Tistrella mobilis: one gene and its partner. The protein of the gene in region 2 interacts with the protein of the main gene of each other region in a pairwise test. Links are inferred from orthologs where the notes say so. Each region holds a gene or a part of one and is shown on either strand. Other genes may lie near its edges. The genes, in order: P7L68_RS17135 and ybgC.

What was found.
Region 1: the proteins of ybgC (region 2) and P7L68_RS17135 interact in binary tests that used the Escherichia coli proteins (3 or more experiments, as listed by UniProt). The link is inferred for Tistrella mobilis from one-to-one orthologs.

The regions. Positions count from the first base shown.
Region 1 is NZ_CP121017.1:2,489,286-2,495,895, reverse strand. What follows is about bases 1-2,679. They hold P7L68_RS17135 (acyl carrier protein), read left to right. Parts: upstream 1-1,061; coding sequence 1,062-1,298; downstream 1,299-2,679. Other genes in these bases: fabF (beta-ketoacyl-ACP synthase II), read left to right, coding at 1,584-2,679; fabG (3-oxoacyl-[acyl-carrier-protein] reductase), read left to right, coding at 125-862; fabD (ACP S-malonyltransferase), read left to right, coding at 1-68. Outside these bases: more of fabF, read left to right, coding at 2,680-2,843; endolytic transglycosylase MltG, read left to right, coding at 2,894-3,916; P7L68_RS17120 (hypothetical protein), read right to left, coding at 3,921-4,964; P7L68_RS17115 (ABC transporter ATP-binding protein), read right to left, coding at 4,955-5,764; P7L68_RS17110 (FecCD family ABC transporter permease), read right to left, coding at 5,769-6,610. UniProt on the Escherichia coli protein: Carrier of the growing fatty acid chain in fatty acid biosynthesis.
Region 2 is NZ_CP121017.1:1,453,240-1,468,981, reverse strand. The notes cover bases 5,102-7,830. They hold ybgC (tol-pal system-associated acyl-CoA thioesterase), read right to left. Parts: upstream 6,819-7,830; coding sequence 6,384-6,818; downstream 5,102-6,383. Other genes in these bases: ruvB (Holliday junction branch migration DNA helicase RuvB), read right to left, coding at 6,919-7,830; P7L68_RS12445 (amidase), read left to right, coding at 5,102-6,345. Also shown: peptidoglycan-associated lipoprotein Pal, read right to left, coding at 1-429; Tol-Pal system beta propeller repeat protein TolB, read right to left, coding at 583-1,911; P7L68_RS12465 (TonB C-terminal domain-containing protein), read right to left, coding at 1,959-2,303; P7L68_RS12460 (hypothetical protein), read left to right, coding at 2,639-2,941; protein TolR, read right to left, coding at 3,196-3,654; protein TolQ, read right to left, coding at 3,658-4,392; more of P7L68_RS12445, read left to right, coding at 4,948-5,101; more of ruvB, read right to left, coding at 7,831-7,980; Holliday junction branch migration protein RuvA, read right to left, coding at 7,977-8,624; crossover junction endodeoxyribonuclease RuvC, read right to left, coding at 8,655-9,155; P7L68_RS12420 (YebC/PmpR family DNA-binding transcriptional regulator), read right to left, coding at 9,195-9,944; P7L68_RS12415 (YmdB family metallophosphoesterase), read right to left, coding at 10,207-11,085; P7L68_RS12410 (5-formyltetrahydrofolate cyclo-ligase), read right to left, coding at 11,199-11,762; P7L68_RS12405 (cell division protein ZapA), read right to left, coding at 12,143-12,493; P7L68_RS12400 (hypothetical protein), read right to left, coding at 12,522-12,821; P7L68_RS12395 (helix-turn-helix domain-containing protein), read right to left, coding at 13,182-13,988; and 2 more genes.

The DNA of each region.
Region 1 (6,610 bases), 1.0 Mb from region 2 along the record:
ACCGCTCGCTTTCGGCCCAGTCGGTTGGAACTCCGGCCGAGATCGAGGCGTTCCTGAAGTCTCTCTGAGGGCGGTCTCACGCCCGTCTGCGATCTTTCCCGTCCACCACAGTGATGGATCATCCATGTTCGATCTGACGCAGCGCACCGCGCTCGTGACCGGGGCCACCGGCGGCATCGGCGCCGCTATCGCCCGCGCTCTCCATGCTCAGGGCGCCGTGGTTGCGCTGCACGGCCGCCGCGCGGACGCGCTGGAAGGTCTTGCCACCAAGCTTGGCTCGCGGGTCCATGTCCTGACTGCCGATCTGGCGGCGGATGGTGCGGCCGAACAGCTGGTGAAGGATGCCGAAGCCGCCATGGGCGGGCTCGACATTCTGGTCAGCAATGCCGGTCTCACCCGCGACACGCTGCTGATGCGGATGAAGGACGCCGATTTCGATCAGGTGATCGACGTCAATCTGAAGGCCGGCTTCCGCCTGGCCCGCGCAGCAATGAAGGGCATGATGAAGCGCCGCTACGGCCGCATCATTGCCGTCACCTCGGTCGTGGGGCATATGGGCAATCCGGGGCAGGCGAACTATGCCGCCTCGAAAGGCGGGCTGACCGCCATGATCAAGGCGATCGCGCACGAAGTGGCTTCGCGCGGGATTACTGCCAATTGTGTTGCACCCGGTTACATCGCGACGCCGATGACCGACGTGCTGACTGACGAGCAGAAGACCGGTCTGCTCGATAAGGTGCCGGTGGGCCGTCTCGGCTCGCCGGAAGACGTCGCCGCGGCTATCGTCTATCTGGCGAGCGCCGAGGCGGCTTACGTGACCGGTCAGACGCTCCACGTCAACGGCGGCATGGTCATGATCTGACCGCCGGGCCGGGGACGCGAACCGGACCAGCCCCGCATCCTTCGTTTCCGCGGCATGTCCGCCGCGGCTGGCCAAGGTGCGGAAAGTGTGCTACAGCCCTGTTCGATTTCGGCGGGGCTGCCAGGCACGAGACAAACGGCAGTACGGCGCTACGCCCGAACGAACGCCACTTGCCAGTGAGCTTGAGGGACGACGACTGATGAGCGACATTGCTGAGCGCGTGAAGAAGATCGTGGTCGAACATCTCGGTGTCGACGAAGAGAAGGTCACCGAGACGGCCAGCTTCATCGACGACCTCGGTGCCGACAGCCTCGATACCGTCGAACTCGTGATGGCCTTCGAGGAAGAGTTCGGGATCGAGATCCCTGACGACGCCGCGGAGAAGATCCTGACCGTTCAGGACGCCATCAAGTTCATCCAGGAGAACCAGTCCTGATCGGACCGGTCTCCGGGCGACGTGCCGGCCATCGGGCCGGTGCGGCCGCGCCCGCTTCCATGCGGGTGAGCTGATCCTCCGGAGCCGGTGCGGCGATGCCGATCAGGCGTCCCCGCAGCCGGTTCTGCCGCGCCGCCCTGAACGGGCCGCGGAGATCCGCTATGAAACGGGCGTGGTCGGCCGGTCCGGAACGGGATTGGCTGCAACGCCCGCTTCTGCCGTTCCGGCAGGTTTCGCGCTGCCGGCACGCGACCCAATTCAGGCAGAAAGGACGCGCTGACCGAGATGAGACGTGTCGTCGTCACCGGGCTGGGTCTTGTCACTCCGCTCGCGGTCGGGGTGAAGGCGAGCTGGGAGCGTCTGCTCGCCAGCAAGTCCGGAATCCGTCACATCGACACCTTCGATGTGTCCGACCTTTCCGTCCGCATCGCCGCCATGGTGCCCAAGGGTGCCGGCGAGGATGCCTTCCGTCCTGAGGACTATGTTCCCGCAAAGGACGTGAAGAAGATGGACGAGTTCATCCACTACGCGCTCGGGGCCGCCGACGAGGCGATCCGCGACGCGGGATGGGCTCCGGAGGCCGAGGAAGAACTCGATCGCACCGGTGTCATGATCGGCTCTGGTATCGGCGGTCTGCCGACCATCGCCGAGGGCGCGGTCACCATGGAACAGCGCGGTCCGCGCCGCGTGTCTCCGTTCTTCATCCCGGCCGCGCTGATCAATCTGGCCTCGGGCCAGGTCTCGATCAAATACGGTTTCCGCGGCCCGAACCACGCGGTCGTTACCGCCTGCTCCACCGGTGCGCATGCCATCGGCGATGCCGCGCGGCTGATCATGTGGGGCGATGCCGATGTGATGGTGGCCGGCGGTTCTGAAGCCGCGGTCTGCCGCATGGGCATTGCCGGTTTCGCGGCAGCCAAAGCCCTGTCCTCCGGCTATAACGACACCCCCGAGCGGGCCTCTCGCCCGTGGGACAAGGGTCGTGACGGCTTCGTGATGGGCGAGGGTGCGGGCGTCGTCGTGCTCGAAGAGCTTGAGCACGCCAAGGCTCGTGGTGCGAAGATCTATGCCGAGGTCGTCGGCTACGGCATGTCGGGCGACGCCTATCACATCACCGCGCCGTCGGAAGACGGCAATGGTGGCTTCCGCGCCATGCAGGCGGCGATGAAGCGGGCAGGCCTCAACCCCGACCAGATCGATTACGTCAACGCCCATGGCACCTCGACGCCGCGCGGTGACGTGATCGAGCTGACCGCGGTGAAGCGGCTGTTCGGCGAGGCGGCCTACAAGCTGTCGATGTCGTCGACCAAGTCGTCGATCGGTCATCTGCTGGGTGCTGCCGGCGCCGTCGAGGCGATCTTCTCGATCCTCTCGATCCGCGACGGCGTCGTTCCGCCGACCCTCAATCTGGACGATCCGGACGAGGGCTGCGACATCGATCTGGTGCCTCATCAGCCCAAGGAGCGCGAGGTGCGCTATGCCCTCTCCAACTCGTTCGGCTTCGGTGGCACCAACGCCTCGGTGATCTTCGGCCGGCCTGAATGAGCCGCACCGAGTGATACCGGCAGTATGATCCGGGGTCTGCGGGATCTGCCGTGCGCTTCCTGAAGCATCTCCTCATCGCCCTCGTCTCCCTGATGACCCTGATCGTCGCGGGGGCGGGGGCGTTGTTGTGGTGGGGCTCCGTCTGGCTGGAGACACCCGGACCGCTTACCGAGCCCCGGACCGTGCTTCTACAGCGGGGTACCGGCGTCGCCGGAATCACCCGCGCGCTTGCCGATGCCGGTGCGATCGACCAGCCGGCCGCCTTCCGGGCGGCAGTGGTGCTGCTGGATGTGCAGACCCGGCTCAAGGCCGGCGAATATCGTGTCGAGCCGGGGCAGAGCCCGTCGGACATCATCGACATGCTGGTCGAAGGCAGGGTCGTGCTGCACCGCCTGACCCTGCCCGAAGGCATCACGCTTCGGGCCGCCTGGGAAGCGGTGGCAGGCGATGACCTGCTCAGCGGCGACATGCCGCCGATGGACGGCTTCGCGGAAGGTGCACTGCTGCCCGAGACCTATACCTACACCCGTGGCGACGATCGCGGCGCCTTGATCCGACGGATGAAGGCAGCGATGGACAAGGCGCTGGACGAGGCCTGGACGGCACGGCAAGCGGATCTGCCGCTGTCTTCACCCGAGGAGATGCTGATCCTGGCTTCGATCGTGGAGCGGGAGACCGGCATTCCCGAGGAACGGCCGCTGGTGGCCGGGGTATTCGTGAACCGCCTGAAGCGCGGCATGCGCCTGCAGTCTGATCCAACCGTCATCTACGGCCTCAGTGAAGGCACCGGCCGGATCGACCGGGGCATCACCCGATCGGATCTGGGCAATGCCCATGACTGGAACACCTATGAGATCGACGGCCTGCCGAAGACGCCGATCGCATTGCCGGGCCGGGCTGCACTGATGGCCGTGGCGCAGCCGGCCGAGACGGATGCACTCTATTTCGTGGCCGATGGTACCGGCGGCCATGTCTTTGCACGCACGCTCGCCGAGCACAACGCGAATGTCGCCAAGTGGCGCCGGATCGAACGCGAACGCCGCCGTGCCGCCGAGGCGGCAGCCGGCGACTGAGCGCTTACCCGCAGGTTGCCTCCGGGCTTCGCCCACGGGCAGCGGGGTCAATGGCATCGCTCCAGGCATCGAGAACCGCCGGCGGAACGGCTGCCGTCTGCCGGGCCTGACGCAGGGCAACCCGGAGTGCCGCGCGCAGATGCCGGGCATCCTCGCCATTGTCATCGACCAGCGCAACGGGTGCTATGCCGTCATGCAGGGCAGTCAGGAACTGCTCGCGCAGGGCCACCACCCGCGGTTCACCGTGGCGCGACATCAGCTGCTGAAAGGCCTGATGGGCGGCTGCATCAAAGGCCCGAGGCCGCCCCAGGGCATCGCGCAAAGGGTTGCAGGCGTGCAGCGTCAGCCCGGCAACCATGCCGTCCGGGATCGGCGTATTGGCAGAGGCTGCCCGGCCCGAAGCCAGAAGTCTGGGCAGAAGATGGGTATGGGGTCCTTCGGGAGACGTTTCCCCCGCTTTTGGAACAGCCTGAAAGACTTCGATTCTGGCCAGCCGGGTCGTGAAGACCCGATGGGCGCCTGTACCTGCCACGGCGCGTCTTGGCCCCGGGTCTTCGCTTAGCAGAGGTTGCCCCGACAGGGCACGCAGGACAGCCAGTGCGTCGGGTGTGGAGGCCCGTACACAGGCCTCGGCATGGGGAATGCCAAGCCCCAGATCGAACAGGATGCCCTCCCGATCCTCAGGGCGTACGGCATCTGCATCCGGGCCGAGTTCGGTGACCACGGTTCGCGCCGGCCCGGCGGCGGCCGCATCCGGGAGGCAGAAGGCGATGGCCGATGACCAGCCGATGCCGTCGGCAGAGGGAGTTTCGTAGGCGAGGATCTGCACATCGTTCCGGCGGGCAACGGCAATGGCCCCCCGTGCGGTGGCCAGCTGCCGCCTTGCGGGGCTGTTCGAGGCGTCGACCAGGAGCGGCTCGTCCGCGTCGCGCATGAATTCGGCGATGGCCCCGAAGCTGCCCGTACTCCAGGCCTGGGCAGGATCGGCCAGAAGCCGGCCGATCAAGGCGCCGGCATCCTCGGATCCGGATGTGGATGTCAGCGACATGTCATAGCCTCCCTTGGATGTTCTGATGTCTGGGTCCGTGCCCAGGGGACGACCAGAAGAAGGCCTTCGGCCTGGCCGTGCAGCGCACGAATGCCATAGGCCCGGGCAAGCCTGTCGGGGGTGAGCACGGTTTCGGGAGGGCCGTCAGCGATCAGGCGTCCTTCGGCCAGCAGCACCAGCCGGTCGCAGAACCGGGCGGCGAGGCCCAGATCATGGAGCACCGCCACGATCAGCCGGCCCTCATGCGCAAGTCCCCTCAGTAGTCCCATCACATCGAGCTGATGGGCCGGGTCGAGGGCTGCGACCGGTTCATCCGCAAGCAGGATCGGTGCCTCGACCGCCAGAGCCCGGGCCAGCAGCACCTTCAGCCGCTCACCGCCCGAAAGCCGGTCGACCCGGCGCCCGATGAAACCGTTGGTCCCCGTGATCGCCATGGCCCGGGCAACCGCATGGCGGTCCGCGGCGGAGCGTCCGTCGCCATGGGGCAGGCGGCCCAGTGCAACCACCGCATCCGCCGGAAGCGGCCAATGCACATCGGCGCCCTGGGCCAGGTAGGAAATCTGCCGCGCCCGCGCGGCTGCGGATAAAAGATGCAGCGATTGCCCGCCGACCGACACGTCGCCGTTCTGCGGCGGTCGAAGGCCGGCGAGCAGGCGCAGCAGCGTGGTCTTGCCCGCGCCGTTGGGGCCGATCAACCCCACCAGCTGTCCCGGCCCGAGGGACAGGGACAGATCGTCGAGCCGGGGACGATCCTGGCCCGCAACAGTCAGATGTCGTGCCTCAAGGCTGGCGATATCCATGGGCTCAGCCATCCTTTCGCGCGGTCTTCAGGATCAGGGACGCAAGAAAGGGCGCGCCGATCAGCGCCATCATCACCCCCAGCTTGAGTTCGGGACGCGTCGGCAGCAGGCGGACTGCGATGTCGGCTGCGAGAGTGAAGGCGGCGCCTGCCGGAGCTGCGGCCAGCAGCAGGGCGCCGGGGCGATGGCCGACCAGTGGTCGCAGCAGATGCGGCACGATCAGGCCGACGAAGCCCACCGCTCCTGCCACCGCAACACCCGGCCCGACGGCAAGCGCCGTGCCGAGAATGGCGGCCAGCCGGGTGCGGGTTACGTCGAAACCGAGGCTTGCGGCGGTATCCTCGCCCAGCGTCATGGCATCGAGCGCCCGTCCCAGCCGGGCAAGAATCACCAGACCGACTGCCACCGGTGGCACTGCCAGCCAGACATGATTCATACTGCGATCACTGAGCGATCCCATCAACCAAAAGACGATTTCAAGCGCGGCATAGGGTGATGGGGCGAGGTTGAGGGCGAGGGCGGTCAGTGCTGCGGCAAAGCTGCCGATGGCGACACCGGTGAGGATGAGTGCAGTGGTGCCGGCCCCCCGCGCAGCGATGACGGCCAGAATCAGTGTGGCGGCGAGAGCCCCGGCGATGCCGCCGAGAGGGAGCGCCAGCGACCAGGCAGCAGCCGCACCACTGTAGAAGGCCGCCACTGCGCCGAGCCCGGCCGAAGCCGAAACCCCAACCACTCCGGGGTCGGCCAGCGGGTTGCGCAGCAACCCCTGCAGCGCAGCCCCGGACATGGCAAGCCCGGCCCCCAGTACGATGGCGAGGATCGCACGGGGCAGGCGCAGCTGGACCA
Region 2 (15,742 bases):
GGAGATGGTCTCAAGGCGGTCCGGCGAGATGCCGAGCGCGACGAGATAGTTCTTGGCAGCGGTGGCGCGACGGTCACCGAGGGCCAGGTTGTACTCGCGGGTGCCGCGCTCGTCGGCATGCCCCTCGATCACAACCCGCTGCGCGGGGTTGGCGCGGAGGAAATCGGCCTGAACCGACAGGGTCTGGCGACCCTCGGCGGTCAGCGACGAGCTGTCCAGCTCGAAGAACACGCGGTCGCCGGCGGTCTGCTGGACGTATTCCCAGCTGCCGGGCTGCGCGCCGGTGGAAACGGTGCCCTGGCCCGAGCCATAGGACGACGACGACGAGGCCCCGCCCGAGGCGCCGGTCGAACCGGTATCTTCCGGCGCGGACGAGCAGGCGGCCATGAAGGCCAGGGCGGCGACAGCAGTGAGGATCTTGGTGCGCATTTTCTACCTAAGGTATCCGAGACATGTCGGAGCACCGGAAAGCGGAGAGGTAGTCCTGGCCGGCGTTCGCTCCAATCGCCAGCGTAGGTCACGCGAGGGTCATGACCTACCCGGTCGCCAGGCACACGACAGGTCAAAGTATAACTATTGACCTCATCGAATCAAGGCCGACCACGCCGGATCCGATGCCTCGCCGGGAGTGACGATCAACCGCTCGTTATATCCCGTGATATCAATCGAATACAGTCTGGTCGGTCCGCCAGGACGGTCTTGACGGAAGAAGGCGAGGACACGGCCATTGGGCGCCCAGGTCGGGCCCTCAACCAGATAGCCGTCCGTCAGCAACCTCTCGTCGCTGCCATCGGGGCGCATCACCCCGATGTAGAACCGTCCGCGGTTCATCTTGGTGAACGCGATCAGATCGCCGCGGGGCGACCAGACCGGCGTTGCATAGGTGCCGTTGCCGAAGCTGATGCGCTGGGCACCCGAGCCGTCGGCACCGGACACGTAGATCTGCTGACCGCCGGAGCGGTCGGAATTGAACGTCATCCGGCGCCCGTCGGGCGACATCGAGGGCGAGGTGTCGATCGCCTGCGACGAGGTCAGCCGCTGCACCGACCCGCCATTGGTGTCGAGACGATAGATCGAGGTCACGCCATCGCGCGCCATCGACATCACCACGCTGCGCCCGTCGGGGGTGAAGCGCGGGGCAAAGGTCATGCCCGGGAAATCGCCCAGCACCCGCTGACGGCCGGTATCCAGGTCGTAGATGAACACCCGCGCCTGACGACCCCGGAAGGCCATATAGGTGATCTCACGCGAGTTCGGCGAGAAACGCGGCGTCAGGACCTGATCCGCACCGTCAGAGAGAAAACGGTGGTTGGCGCCATCCTGATCCATGATCGCCAGCCGCTTGACCCGCTTGTTGGCCGGGCCGCTTTCCGCGACATAGACGATCTGGGTATCGAAATAGCCGCCCTCGCCGGTGATCCGCTCGTAGATCTGATCGGCGATCATATGGGCGACACGGCGCCAGAGCTTGGGGTCGACGCGATAGACCACGCCCGCCATCTGGGTCTGGCCGAACACGTCCCACAGCCGGAATTCGACGGCGATCTGGTCGCCTTCGCGCCGCACCTGGCCGGTGACCAGCGCCTGGGCGTTGATCTGCCGCCAGTCGGCGAAATCCGGCATCGGGTTCATCTCGGCCGGGCCCTGCAGGAAGGCGCCGCGGTCGATCGGCCGGAACAGGCCGGAGCTTGCGAGATCGTTCGCCACCACGCCCGGAATGTCGGCGTCGAAGGGTGCTGCCGAGGGATCGACCGCAAGGAACGGACTGATCGCGATCGGCATCGGCTCCACCACGCCACGGGTGATGTCGATGCGTACCTGCGCCGAGGCCGGCTGGGGCAATCCCGCCCCGCCCAGCCCCACGACCAGCCCGACTGCCGCAACCGCGAAGGCCCGCAGGACCGGCCGCATCTTCTGACGCGGCGCCTGACCGGCGGTTGCGGAACGGATCGTGTCTGTCATCGGCCCACCATGTTCTTCGGGTTGAACGCCAGGACAATGTCCTTGAGCTGCTCGTATTTGCCTGCCGGCAACTCCAGCGGACTTGCGGCACGCACGGCACGGACCGCGCTTTCCGCGGCCACGCGATATGCCTCTTCGCCCGGCCGCGACATCCGCGCGCGGTCGACCACGTCGGCAGACAGCACCGTACCATCGGGCGCCAGGCGGATGCGAACCTCGACCACGAGATTCTCCGCCTCCGGCGCGCCGACCGGCACCGACCAGCGTCGCTCGATCTGGCTCCGGATGAAGGCGATGTCGCTGACCGATACCTGATCGGTCTGCTGGGCATTGCGCTGCATCACGGGCGCCTGCGGCTGATTGGACCGCGCGACCTGCTGTTCGCGGGGGGCGTCCTCCTTCGTCTGCGATTTGAGCTGATCCAGGCTCTTACGCAGCGAGGCCAGAGGATCATCCGGCTCCGGCTTCTTTTCCGGTTCCGGTTTCTTCTCCGGTTCCGGCTTTTTCGGCGCTGGCTTGGGTGGTTCGGGCTTCTTCTCGGGCTCGGGCTTCTTCTCCGGTTCAGGCTTCTTCGGCGGTTCGGGCTTCTTCTCCGGCTCCGGCTTCTTCTCCGGCTCAGGCTTTTTCGGCGGCTCCGGCTTCTTCTCCGGTTCCGGCTTTTTGGGCGGCGGAGGCGGTGGCGGCGGCGGTGGCGGCGGTGGCGGCGGAGGTGCCGGCTGCGGCTTTGGGGCCGGAGGCGGCGGTGGAGGTGGTGGCGGCGGTGGAGGTGGAGGCGGTGGAGGTGGAGGAGGAGGTGGTGGCGGTGGAGGAGGAGGTGGTGGCGGTGGAGCCGCCGGAGGAGGTGGCGGCGGAGGAGGCGGTGGAGGTGGAGGCGGTGGTGGCGGAGGCGGTGGTGGCGGAGGCGGGCTGGCCTGCGCCACCTGCTTCTCGGGCTCGGGCTTCGGATCGGGCTTCGGACGCAGCTGCGATGCCCGCGTGACCTCGCTCACCGGAACGACGTCGATCACGATCGTCTGTTCCTCCGGCGGCAAGGGTCGGCTGAGCGACGGCAGGCCGAACCACAACAGCGCCGCAACGGCGCCATGTGCTGCCAGCGAATATGTCAGACCGCGCTTCACCTCAGGTCCGAAGCTCCATGGAATGCCGGCTTGGGGAAGCACCCTCCCCCGAAGCCACGATCCCGGCCGGTGTCAACCGGCACGGGGCCGAAAAGGTTCCCGCACCCGCGGGCCGTCAACGTCGGGCGGGCGTGCCCTGCTGTAGGGTGGTAACCAGCGAGACCTTGGTGAAGCCGGCGCCGGTCACGGCCCCCATCGCCTGCATCACCCGACCGTAATCCACGCTGCGATCGCCGCGCACGAAGATCCGGGTGTCGGTCTTATTCTTTGCCACCGCCATCAGCGTTGCCGGCAGCTGTTCCAGCGTCACTTCCTTGTCCTGAACGAAGACCCGCCCCTGGGCATCGACCGACACCGAAAGCGGTTCGTCCTGGCCGGCGAGCGGTGCCGCCGAGCTTTCCGGCAGGTCGACCTCGACCCCCGCGGTCAGCAGCGGCGCGGTTACCATGAAGATGATCAGCAGCACCAGCATGACGTCGACCAGCGGCGTCACGTTGATCTCGCTCATCGGCTGACCACCGCCCCAGCGCCGGCGGCGGCCATGCCCGTTGGAAGGTCGGATGCCACCGGCCATGGGTCAGCGCCTGTCTTCGATCTGGCGGGCGATCAGTGCGCCGAACTCGCCCGTGAAATTCTCAAGCCGGGCGCCGTAGCGGCCGACATCGCTCGACAGCTTGTTGTAGAAGATAACCGCCGGGATCGCGGCGACGAGACCGATCGCGGTCGCGAACAGGGCCTCGGCGATACCCGGCGCCACAACGGCCAGCGTGGTGTTCTTGGTCATCGCGATCGAGGTGAAGCTGTTCATGATGCCCCACACGGTGCCGAACAGTCCGACGAAGGGTGCCGTGGAGCCGACGGTTGCCAGGAAGCCCAGATTGCGCTCCAGAAGCGACATCTCGCGGTTGAGCGCGATCTCCATCACCTGCTGGATCCGCTGACGCAGATTGGCACGCGACGTGGCGTCGGTGAGCGCGGTGCCCTTGGCCTTGGCCCGGCGCCATTCGCCCATCGCCGCCGCAAAGACCTGGGCCATCGGATGGTCGGCCCGCTCGGAAATGGCGTCGTAAAGTTCTTCAAGGGACCCGCCCGACCAGAACCGGTTCTCGAAGTCGTCGGCGCGGCGCTTCAGCCGGCCCATCAACCGGAACTTGTCGAAGATGATCGCCCAGGACCAGACGGAGGCCAGGACGAGCATAAGCATCACCGCCTTCACGATGATGTCGGCGTTCATAACCAGGCTGAGAATGCTCATGTCGTGCGCTGCCACCGATCCGGCGAGCGCCGCCTGGCTCACGACCTCCTGCTCCATTCACGTCCTCCGTGGATCGGACGGGCCCCGGCACTGCCCGGGAAGCTGCCCCGCCCTCATTCATCGACCCGTTTGATTACCAGAGTTCGGCCGAAACCGCTGCCGTTTCACGAATTTGACACGGGGGACCGGCCGAAGCTCCGACAGTCGGACGAGGTGCGGACACCTCGTCCCCGGCCGTGAGCCGGCCACGAGATATGCCAACCCGCGTGACTTGTGAAGGGGCCATGTGAGACGGCGATGCGGTCGTTGTGGCGAATGTCATCGCGGCGCAACAGATCCCCGGTGGGAGCGCGTGCCGCACCGCAATATTCTCAATATTATACAAAGATTTACGAGAGGAAATTCACAACATGCCAATGCATTTGCCTGGACCCTGCCCTGCGTCGGACGCCATAATCGGCCCGGTCCGATCCGAAGGCATACGGACCGGGCAGCCGGCACCGCGCGTCTCCGCCGCCGATACCTGCCCCCGCAGGATGAAACCGGGCCGATGCAGCCCGATCCCTGCCCCTCCCCGCCTTCGGCCTGCACATACGAAAGGCACCTGTACCCATGACGTCGCTCGCCGATCTGTCCGCCGTTGAGCTGGGGCGGCTTTACGCCGCCGGGGACACCTCGCCCACCGAGGTGACCGAAGCCGTCATCGCGCGGATCGAGGCGTGGGAGCCGAAGCTCAACGCGACCTGGGCCTTCGACCCCGAGGCCGCGCGCGCCGCCGCCGCCGAGGCCACCAGCCGCTGGCAGAAGGGCGAGGCGCTGGGCCCGCTCGACGGCGTGCCGGTCACGATCAAGGAAAACATTGCGACCAAGGGCTGCCCGGTGCCTGTCGGCACCGCCGCATCGGACATGACCCCGGCCGCCGCCGATGCGCCCGCCGCCGCCCGGCTGCGCGAGGCCGGCAGCGTGATCCTGGCCAAGACCACCATGCCCGATTACGGCATGCTCTCGTCCGGCCTGTCCAGCTTCCACAAGCTGGCCCGCAACCCCTGGGACCTCAACACCAATCCCGGCGGCTCCTCTGCCGGTGCAGGTTCCGCGGCCGCGGCCGGTTATGGCCCGATCCATCTCGGCACCGATATCGGCGGCTCGATCCGCCTGCCGGCCAGCTGGTGCGGCATCGTCGGCATGAAGGGCACCAACGGCCGGGTGCCGGTCGATCCGGCCTATCTGGGCCGGGTGGTCGGCCCCATGACCCGCACCGTCGCCGATACTGCGCTCGCCATGTCGGTGCTGTCGAAGGCCGACTGGCGCGACGGCAGCGCCCTGCCGCCGGCCGATATCGACTGGATGGACCTGGACGGGCTTCAGATCCGTGGCCTGCGCATCGGGCTGATGCTCGACATCGGCGCCGGTATGGCACCGAATGCCGAGGTGCTGGCGGCGGTTACGGAAGCCGCACGGCGCTTCGAGGCGGCGGGTGCCGTCGTCGAAGAGGTTCCGGCGGTGCTGACCCGCGAGATGCTCGACGGTCTGGACGATTTCTGGCGGGTCCGCGCCTGGGATGATGTCGAGCGCCTGCCGGAAGCGACCCGCGCGAAGATCCTGCCCTATATCCGCGCCTGGGCCGAAAGCGGCCAGACCCGCAGCGCCCTGCAGGCGGTGCGCGGCCTGAACCGCATCTTCGAGATGCGCAAGGCCGCCGGCCGGCTGTTCAACGGCGGCGGCTACGATTTCGTCCTGTCGCCGGTCGCCCCCACCGTCACCTACCCGGCCGACCAGGCCTCGCCGCTGGACGATCCCGAGCGGCCGTTCGAGCATATCGGCTACACCGTCGTCTGGAACATGTCGGAACAGCCGGCGATCTCGGTCAATTGCGGCTACGACGCCAAGGGCCTGCCGATCGGTCTGCAGATCGTCGGCCGGCGCTTCGACGATCTGGGCGTACTGCGCATGGCGGCCGCCTGGGAGGGCATGCGCGACGAGCAGCGCCCCTGGCCGAATTTCGACTGACCGGAGCCGATCCGGGAACACCCGTCCGGCCGTCCCGCTCAACGCGGGGCGGCCGCCGCATCCGCAAGCGCGATCAGCGCTTTCGGCAGGCGCCGTGGCTGGCCGCTCGCCGGGTTCAGCGCCACGCATTTGATCCGGCCGCGCACCAGCGTCTGATCGCCGCGCGCCACCACCTGCTCGAACTCCACCCAGGCGGCCCCGCGGCCGGTGATCCAGGTCGAGACGGTCAACAGGTCTTCAAGCCGGGCGGGCGCCTGATAGTCCAGCGCCACCTCGCGCACCGCAAAGCCGAAGCCGTCATTCTCCAGCAGCGGCCGCTGATCGATGCCGCGGCGGCGCAGCCATTCGGTGCGGCCCCGCTCCATGAATTTCAAATAGTTGGCATAGTAGACGATCCCGGCGGCATCGGTATCTTCCCAATAGACCCGCACCCGGATGACATCGGGCTGAACGGCGGCGGGCGTGGTGTCCATGGGATCCTCCAAAGGGTTCGCGGCCTTCAAATGCAACCTGTGCGCCGCATTATGCGGATCGACACTACCGTCGCGCAAGATATCCCGGCGGGGGCCGCGTTCAAAGATCCGGGTCGGGGTCGGTCTCGGCGCCGGCGAACAGGTCGGCCTCGCCATCGCGGGCCGGCGGCATCAGCCCCAGATGCTGCCAGCCGCCGCGGGTCAGCACCCGGCCGCGGGGCGTGCGGGCCAGGAAACCCTGCTGGATCAGGAAGGGCTCGATCACATCCTCGATCGCATCCCGGCTTTCCGACAGCGCCGCCGCCAGGGTCTCCACCCCCACCGGCCCCCCGCCGTAATGGCGGGCGATGCAGCCAAGATAGCGCCGGTCCATGGCGTCGAGACCACGGGCATCGACCTCCAGCCGGTTCAGCGCCCGGTCGGCCACGCCGGCATCGATCGCCGCCGCCTCGGCCACGGCCGCGAAGTCGCGCACCCGGCGGAGCAGCCGACCGGCGACACGCGGCGTGCCGCGCGACCGTCGGGCAATCTCCAGCGCGCCCTCTTCGGTCAAGGGTGCGCCCAGCAGCCGGCCGCCACGACGAACGATCGAGGCCAGTTCATCGATCTCGTAATAGTTCAGCCGGAGCGGGATGCCGAAGCGCTCGCGCAGCGGCCGGGTGACCAGCCCCGCGCGCGTGGTGGCCGCCACCAGGGTGAAGCGCGGCAGATCGATCCGCACCGAGCGCGCCGACGGCCCCTCGCCGATCACCAGATCGAGCTGGAAATCCTCCATCGCCGGATAGAGGATTTCTTCCACCGCCGGGTTGAGGCGGTGGATTTCATCGATGAACAGCACGTCGTATTCGTTGAGATTGGTCAGGATCGCTGCCAGATCGCCGGCCCGTGCGATCACCGGCCCCGAGGTGGCCCGGAACCCGACCCCCAGCTCCTTGGCCACGATCTGGGCCAGCGTGGTCTTGCCCAGGCCCGGAGGTCCGTGCAGCAGCACATGGTCCAGTGCATCGCCGCGCGCACGCGCGGCGGCGATGAACACCGCCAGATTGCCCAACACCTGGCGCTGGCCCACGAAATCCGCCAGCCGTTCCGGCCGCAGCGCCGGATCCTGCCGGTCCTCGGCAAGAGCTGCGGGCTGAACCAGACGCTCGTCGCCGCTGCTCATCGCGCCAGTTCCTTGAGCGCGCCGCGAAGCAGGATCTGAACGTCGCCCGCCGCCTCACCCGCAGCTTCCGCCACCCGGCGCAGCGCCGGCTCCGCCTCCGCCTCGCGATACCCCAGATTGACCAGCGCCGACAGCGCGTCGTCGAAGGCCGCGACCTCGGGCGGTTTGCTGACCGCGGCGATGGCCTCGGGCGTCTTGATCGATTTCGCCAGCACCGCCACGTCGGCCGCACCGATGCCGACCAGCGCCGCCTTGTCCTTCAGTTCCATCACGATACGCTTGGCGAGCTTGGGACCGACGCCGGTGGCGCGGGCCGGCGCGCGGGCGTCCTGAGCCGCAATCGCCGAGGCCAGCGCGGTAGGGTCGAGCACCGAAAGCACCGCCAGCGCCACCTTGGCGCCCACGCCCTGCACCGTCACCAGCAGGCGGAACCAGTCGCGCTCCGCCCGGTCGACGAAACCGTAGAGATGAATGTCGTTCTCGCGCACATGGGTTTCTACGTGCAGCGTGGCGGCGGCGCCGGTACCGCCCAGTGCGCCCAGGGTGCGGCGCGAGGCCTGCACCAGATAGCCGACGCCATGAACGTCGATCACCGCATGATCGGCACCGATCTCGTCGACGATGCCCTTGAGCCGCGCGAACATGCCGGGTGTGGTCTCCCCTGTTGGGCCGCCCTAGCGGGCCCGGGCCGTCCAGCCGGCCCGCGTGCCCCCATGATGCGCGTGACAGATCGCGACGGCGAGTGCGTCATAAGCATCCGCACGCGCATCCCGGTCGATGCCGGGCAGCAGCCGGGCGACCATGGCGGCGACCTGCGCCTTGTCGGCGCGGCCGCTGCCGGTCAGCGCCTTCTTCACCAGGCTCGGCTCGTATTCCGCCACCACCAGCCCCGACTGCGCCGGCACCAGCAGTGCCACCGCCCGGGCATGGCCCAGCTTCAGCGCCGACATCGCATTGGCGTTGACGAAAGTCTGTTCGACCGCCGCCCCCGCCGGCTGATAGCGCTCCACCACCTCGTAGAGGCCGTCATAGAGCGTACGCAGCCGGTCGGAGAGAGCGGCCTTGTCGTCGGAGGTCACCACGCCATGGCCGACATGGGTCAGCCTGGAGCCCTCGGTGTCGATGATGCCCCAGCCCGTGATCCGAAGCCCCGGATCGATGCCGATGATGCGCATGGCAGGCAACAGCCCCTGACCCGGCTCAGCTGACCGGGCTCATCCGTTCAGCTTCGCCATCACCTCGTCGGAGACCTCGAAATTCGCGATCACCTCCTGGACGTCGTCGTTGTCTTCCAGCACCTCGATCAGCTTGAACAGGGTCTGGGCCTGTTCCTCGTCGATCGCGATGGTGCTGAGCGGCACCCAGCCGAGCTTGAACTCCTGCGGGTCGCCATAGCTGCCCTCCAGCGCCGTACGCACTTCCTGCAGCGCATCGGGCTGGGTGTAGACGACGTGGGTCTCGTCGTCGCTTTCCAGATCGTCGGCACCGGCCTCGATCGCGGCTTCCAGCATCGCCTCGGCACCCGCCACCGAAAGCGGATAGGTGATACGGCCGACGCGGTTGAAGTTGAAGGCCACCGAATTGGTCTCGCCCAGCGACCCGCCATGCTTGCTGAAGGCGGAGCGCACTTCAGAGGCGGTGCGGTTGCGGTTGTCGGTCAGCGCCTCGACGATCAGCGCCACGCCACCCGGGCCGTAGCCCTCGTACCGCACCTCTTCATAGTTCTCGCCGTCGGCACCACCGGCGCCACGCTTGATCGCGCGCTCGATATTGTCCTTGGGCATATTGGCGACGCGGGCCGCCGCCACGGCGCTGCGCAGCCGCGGATTGGAATTGGGATCGGCACCGCCTTCCTTGGCGGCGATCACCAGTTCGCGGAGCAGCTTCGTGAACACCTTGGCGCGCTTCTTATCCTGCGCGGCCTTGCGGTGCATGATGTTCTTAAACTGTGAATGACCGGCCATCTCTACCGCCAACCCTCTGGAGTCTGACCGGCAGCTCAGCAGGTTGAGCTGCCTTTTGTCCCTCGCCGGGCGGGCGCTCCCGCGCCCCTGGCCGCCGCCTCAATGGCGCCTTGCATCAACCATCGCAAGCCGCGGCTTGCGATGGTTGATGCAAAAACTTCCGCCACCGGTGGCGCCTGGCCTCCCGTGCTTCCGGACGCTTCGATAGCAGAACTCGCCGCCGGATGCATCCCCGGAGACGAAATCACGAGCGTTCAGGACCTCAACCGACCGTCTCGGCCTGCCCCTGGGGCAGGTGCAGCTGCAACAGGCTTTCCGGCATCGGCTCGGCACCGGGCCAGGCGGGGCTGAGCCGCCCGCCCACGCGCAGCGGCGCGATCGACTTCGCAAGGCCGGTCGCGTCGTCGGTCTCGATCAGCGTGCCGCAGATGGTGGCCGGTCCATTGGCCGGCAGCAGCTTCTGGCCGCGCATCTTCCGGGTGAAGCGGTCGAGCGAGGCGTTCTTGTCCATGCCGATGACGCTGTCATAGTCGCCGCACATGCCGGCGTCGCACTGAAAGGCGGTACCGCCCGGCAGAACCTGGTGATCGGCGGTCGGCACATGGGTATGGGTGCCGACCACGGCGGTCACCTGGCCGTCGAGGAAATGGCCATAGGCCATCTTCTCGCTGGTCGCCTCGCCATGCAGATCGACGAAGATGCCCGAGACGAGCCCGCCCAGCGGATAGTCGCGCAGCACCGGCGCCAGCGCCCGGAACGGATCGTCGAGCGATTCCATGAACAGGCTGCACATGACGTTGATCACCACAACCCGCCGGCCGTCGGGCAGGGTCGCCATGGTGGCCCCCCGGCCGGGCGTGCCGGGCGGAAAGTTGATCGGACGCACCAGCCGCTGGTCCTGATCGATCCAGCCCAGGATCTCGCGCTGATCCCAGATGTGATTGCCGGTGGTCAGGATGTCGACGCCGGCGGCATAGAAGCTTTCGCAGATCTTGGGCGTGATGCCGAAGCCCGAGGCGGCATTCTCCCCGTTGACGATCAACAGGTCGACGCCGAGGGCCGACCGGATGGTCGACGCATGATCGATCACCGCCTGCCGGCCGGAACGTCCGACCACGTCACCAAGAAAGAGTATCCGCACCGTTCGACCTTTCGTCTCTGCATCGTCTGTACATGGGCGCCTGGCACCGGCTGCGATACCGCCCGTGGATGGATATGAGGCGCGCCCCACGCCGCGCCCAGGGGTATTTCGGCTCACCTCACCGGGACCAGCAGGCCTTGATCGGTCAGGATCAGATCGAGCGGCCGGTCCAGCGGCCCGGCAGGCACCTCGTCCGTCACCTGGACGGCAAAGCACACACCGATCGTGAACGGCATCTGCCCGGCAGCCTCGGCCGCCGCCAGGGTCCGGTCGTAGAAGCCGCCCCCCTGCCCCAGCCGGCGACCGGCCGGGTCCACCGCGACCAGCGGCATCAGCAGCAGGTCGGGCGCACACGGGGCCGCGGTCTCGTCGGGCATCAGGATGCCGAAGGCGCCGGCCACCAGCCGGGCATCGGGCTGCCAGGCCCGGAAGCCCAGCGGCGTATCGGGCGCCGTCACCACCGGCAGGCAGAGCCCGGCGCCGGTGGCCGCCCCAAGGGCGATCAGCAGCGGCAACACGTCGATCTCGCCGCCCGCCGCCACATAGCCCGCAATCCATCGCGGCGGCCGCGGCAGCCGGGCCACAACTGCCCCCGCCTCTGCGGCAAAGGCCGTTGCGGCATCGGCACCGCCTGCCGCCTGCGCCGCGCGGCGCAAACGCCGGAAGTCGCGGCGCATGGCGGCCTTGCGGGCATCGAGTGCCGGGTCTGGCAGCCCGGGATCCTGCAGCGGAATGGTCAGGGACGGCGCTCCGGAGACAGGCCGGGACAAGACCGGCCGTAAACGGCGACGCCCCGGCCGCGAGGACGCGGCCGGGGTCGTTCGGAAACTGGCGGACGGGGACCGGCACGAAGGTTGGCGGTGAAAATCCACATGGACCCGCGTGTGCAGGTGGGCGCCGTGATCCCCGTGGCTTGGTCCGGGCGTACCGGTCCGGACGAACCGGCCGGTGCCCTATCCGCACGCACGGGGAGGGACAGCTCCCTCATGTAGATGGTATCGGTCCCTGGGATTTAGGTTGCCTCACCGAAAGGCCAGAGCCCGTCCTGTTTCGAGATTTAGAGTTTCTCGAGCCGGGTTGCAATAGTCTCGATGCGTGCCGCGAAATCATCGAGCGCCCGGGCGAGGGTCGCATCGACGTCAGCGGCGGAGCGATCGGCGGTGCGGCGGATCTTTTCCACCTCCACCCGCGCCCGGTAGAGCCCCTGTTCGGCCTCGTTGGCCTGCTCTGCCAGCAGGATCGCCGCCATCAGCATCACCCGGGCATCCACCGCCACGCTGCGGCCGCTCGCCGCCTGCTGCACCCGTTCCTCGACCTTGCGGGCAAGGGTGCGGACGCTTTCCTCCTGCCCTTCGCCACAGGCGAGCGTGAACGCCCGGCCCAGGATGCGTACCTCGACTTCGGCCATGGCTTTCTCGTCTCCGATCCGGTTCGGCTCAGCGGTCATCAAGCACACGCCCGATGACGCCCATGGCCCGGTCGATCTGCTCACCCGCCCGGCGGCCGCGATCATCTGCGCGCAGACGGGCCTCTTCAGCCTCGGTCAACGCCGCCTTCAGCCGGTCGCGTTCCGTCGCAAGGGTCTCGATCTCGGCCCTGAGCGCGTCGATCCGGGCACCGGCCGCCCCGGAAGCGGCCGCCTCTCCGGACGCCCGCGCCTGGGTCACCCGCTCGGCCGCCTTGCGACTCGCAGCATCCAGCCGCGTGAGCGCGCTCGACAGCCTCTGCCACGCCATTTCCATATTCGCCATAGATCCGGCCACCATGAAGACAGGAGGTTGCGCTTGTTCGTCGGCACGGCCCAAGCCGGGAGAACCTCGTCAGGATAGCACGGCCCGGCGCAGGGCCGGAACGCGATGACCAACCGTTGCATGGGAATCCGATCCCCATCTCCGGCAGGCCGGGACTGACGAGCTGAACCGACATCCCCCGAAAGCCGGTGCCGGCCGCCGGGGGGCGCGCACCTCGGATCGGGCGGGTTGTCCCCGCCTCGACGGCGCCCCGCCAACATAGGGAGCGGGCGCCCCCTGCGTCAATGAGTGATGCCAGGGACCATGGGCGTGATGCCAGGGACCAGGGCCGCACTGCGCCAGCGGTCACCGCCGGGCATAGGCGTCGAAGGCATAGGGACCGGACATGCGGTTGTCGATCATCTCGGGCACATGCGGCGGGATTTCGGGATGGCCGGGATCGAACAGGCCACAGGCCCTGAGTGCACCGGTCAGCGACAGCCGCGCCGGGATCCGCTCCAGATAGACCCGGACCGAACAGGGCATATGGGCCTGATCGGCCGACACCCCCAGCTTCACCCCGTGCAGCCGGGTCCAGCGCAGGGCGTAGTCCGGATAGAGCACCGTCTGGGTCAGCTCGATGCCGGCGCCGTATTCGTAATCCGACATGAACACCCGGTCCCCGGCGACCAGGGCCGCACCCTGATAACGGTAGTGGCGCCGGCCGGGCCGGTCATGCGGCCCCATGCGTTCCAGGCGCCGGTAGAAGGTCCGCCCGTCCTCCACCGAGAAGACGATCAGCCCGCGGATCACCTTCCCCTTCTGTGACATGGAATAGTAGTATTCGAAGAACATGCCGGTCAGATTGCGGACCCGGGCATCGCCCAGGGCCATCACCCGGTCGAAATGCTGGCGCAGCCGGCGGTTGGTGGTGCCCTCGTCCAGACCGCGGACCCGGACGATCTCGGCAAAATCGCGCGGCGGCAGCATCATCTCGTAGGGTTCGACGCCGAAATAGTCACAGATCTTGCGCAGCAGCGCCGGCCGCGGCGCGGAGCTGCCGGCCAGGTAGCGGTTGAGCTGGCTGCGGTTGATGCCGAGATCCCGCCCGACCTGAGAGATCGACGGCCGATACGAGCAGAGCAGGCGAAGATTCTCGGCGATCTCGGTCATCTGCGCTCTTTGATGCTGTAATCGCACAAATCTGCATCAGATTGAGCACCGAGTGCCGCATTGTCAAGCAGGGGCCCCATCGACACCATTTCATGGCAGCCTACGTGCCTTCGGCGCGATGCCCTCGGACCATCTTCGCGGGAAAGACCCATGCCATGACACCGCGCCCCCATGCCGGCCGGGCCTATACGCTCGGCATCATCACAGGCTCCGGCCCCGAAGCCGGGCTCGATCTCTGGGCCAAGATCCTGCGCCATACCCAGGCGTTGATGGGCACCAGCTTCCGCGGCGATCTGGACGCGCCGCGGCTGGTTGCGGTTTCGGAACCCGCTCTCGGGCTCTCGATGGACCTCAGGGCCAACGAGGCGGTGGTCTGGGCGGCAATGGAGCGGACGGTGCGGGAGATTGCGCCCGGGGTCGATGCCTTCGCCATTGCCTGCAATACGCTGAACTGGTACGCCCCGCGGATCGATGCGCTGCTGGCCGATATCCCCGGCGCCGGTCAGCTGGTTTCGTTTCAGGGCGTGCTCCATGACGAGATCCGGCAGAGCGGCGCATGTCGAATCGGGCTGCTGGGGGCAGCCCCGGTCGTGGCGCTCGACGACCACTCCGCCTATGCTGGCCTCGCCGCCCATGTCGCGATCGAAACCCCGGCCGACCCCGACCGGCTGCAGACGCTCATCCACGACGTGAAGCGGCTGGGTGGCGCCCATCCGTCACTCCGCCCGCGGCTTGAGGAGATCATCATGCAGATGCAGGCCGAAACCATCCTGCTCGCCTGCACCGAGCTGCCGCTGATCGCGCAGCCGGTGGCCGGGCGGCAACTCATCGACGTGACCGATGCGGTCGCGGCCCGGCTGGCGGCGCTTGCCCTCGGCCATGCCGGCATGAAGGCGGCCTGATGCGCCTGCTGCTCATCCACACCGGCGGCACCATCGGCATGGGCGATACGCCCGACGGCCTCGGCCCCGTCGACGGGCTGGTCGAGGCCGCGGTCGAGGCGCGCCTGCCCAAGAACATCCGGCTGACCACCCGCGTCTTCGCGCCGCTGCTCGACAGCGCCGATGTCGGCCCGGCGCACTGGAACCGGATGCTCGACCTGATCGACGACCATCCGGGCACGCCGGTGATCGTCACCCACGGCACCGACACCATGGCCTTCACCGGTGCCGCGCTGTCGCAGGCACTGGCGGGGCTCGGCCGCCATGTCGTGCTCTGCGGTTCCATGCAGCCGCTCGGCCGCCACGGCGATGCGGAAGACAATCTCGATCTTGCGATCGATGCCGCCCTCCGCCCCGGTGAAGCGGTGATGCTGGCCTTCGCCGGCCGCCTGATGCCGGCGGACGGGCTGGTGAAGCACGATTCGCAAGGCGCCGACAGCTTCCGGGCCATCCCGCAGGCTCCGGCCTGCCCGCCACGCCGCCGACGGTTCGGCGACCGGCGGCTTGCGATACTCTCCCTGTCGCCGGGCATTCCGGCATCCATGCTGCGGGCCTGCCTGGCTGAACTCGACGGCGCGGTGCTCAGGGTCTTCGGCGCCGGCACCGCCATGGCCGATCCGGCGGTCATCGACGCCCTGGCCGATGCCGTCAGGGCGGGCAAACGCATCCGGGCGGTCAGCCAGTGCGAACAGGGCGGGCTCGTTCCCGGCAGCTATGCCGCGGGCGCCGGTCTCTGGTCCTGCGGGGTGGAGAATGGCGGCCCGGAAACCCCGGAAGCCGCCCTCATCCGCCTCTGGCTCGGCTGAGCCTGCC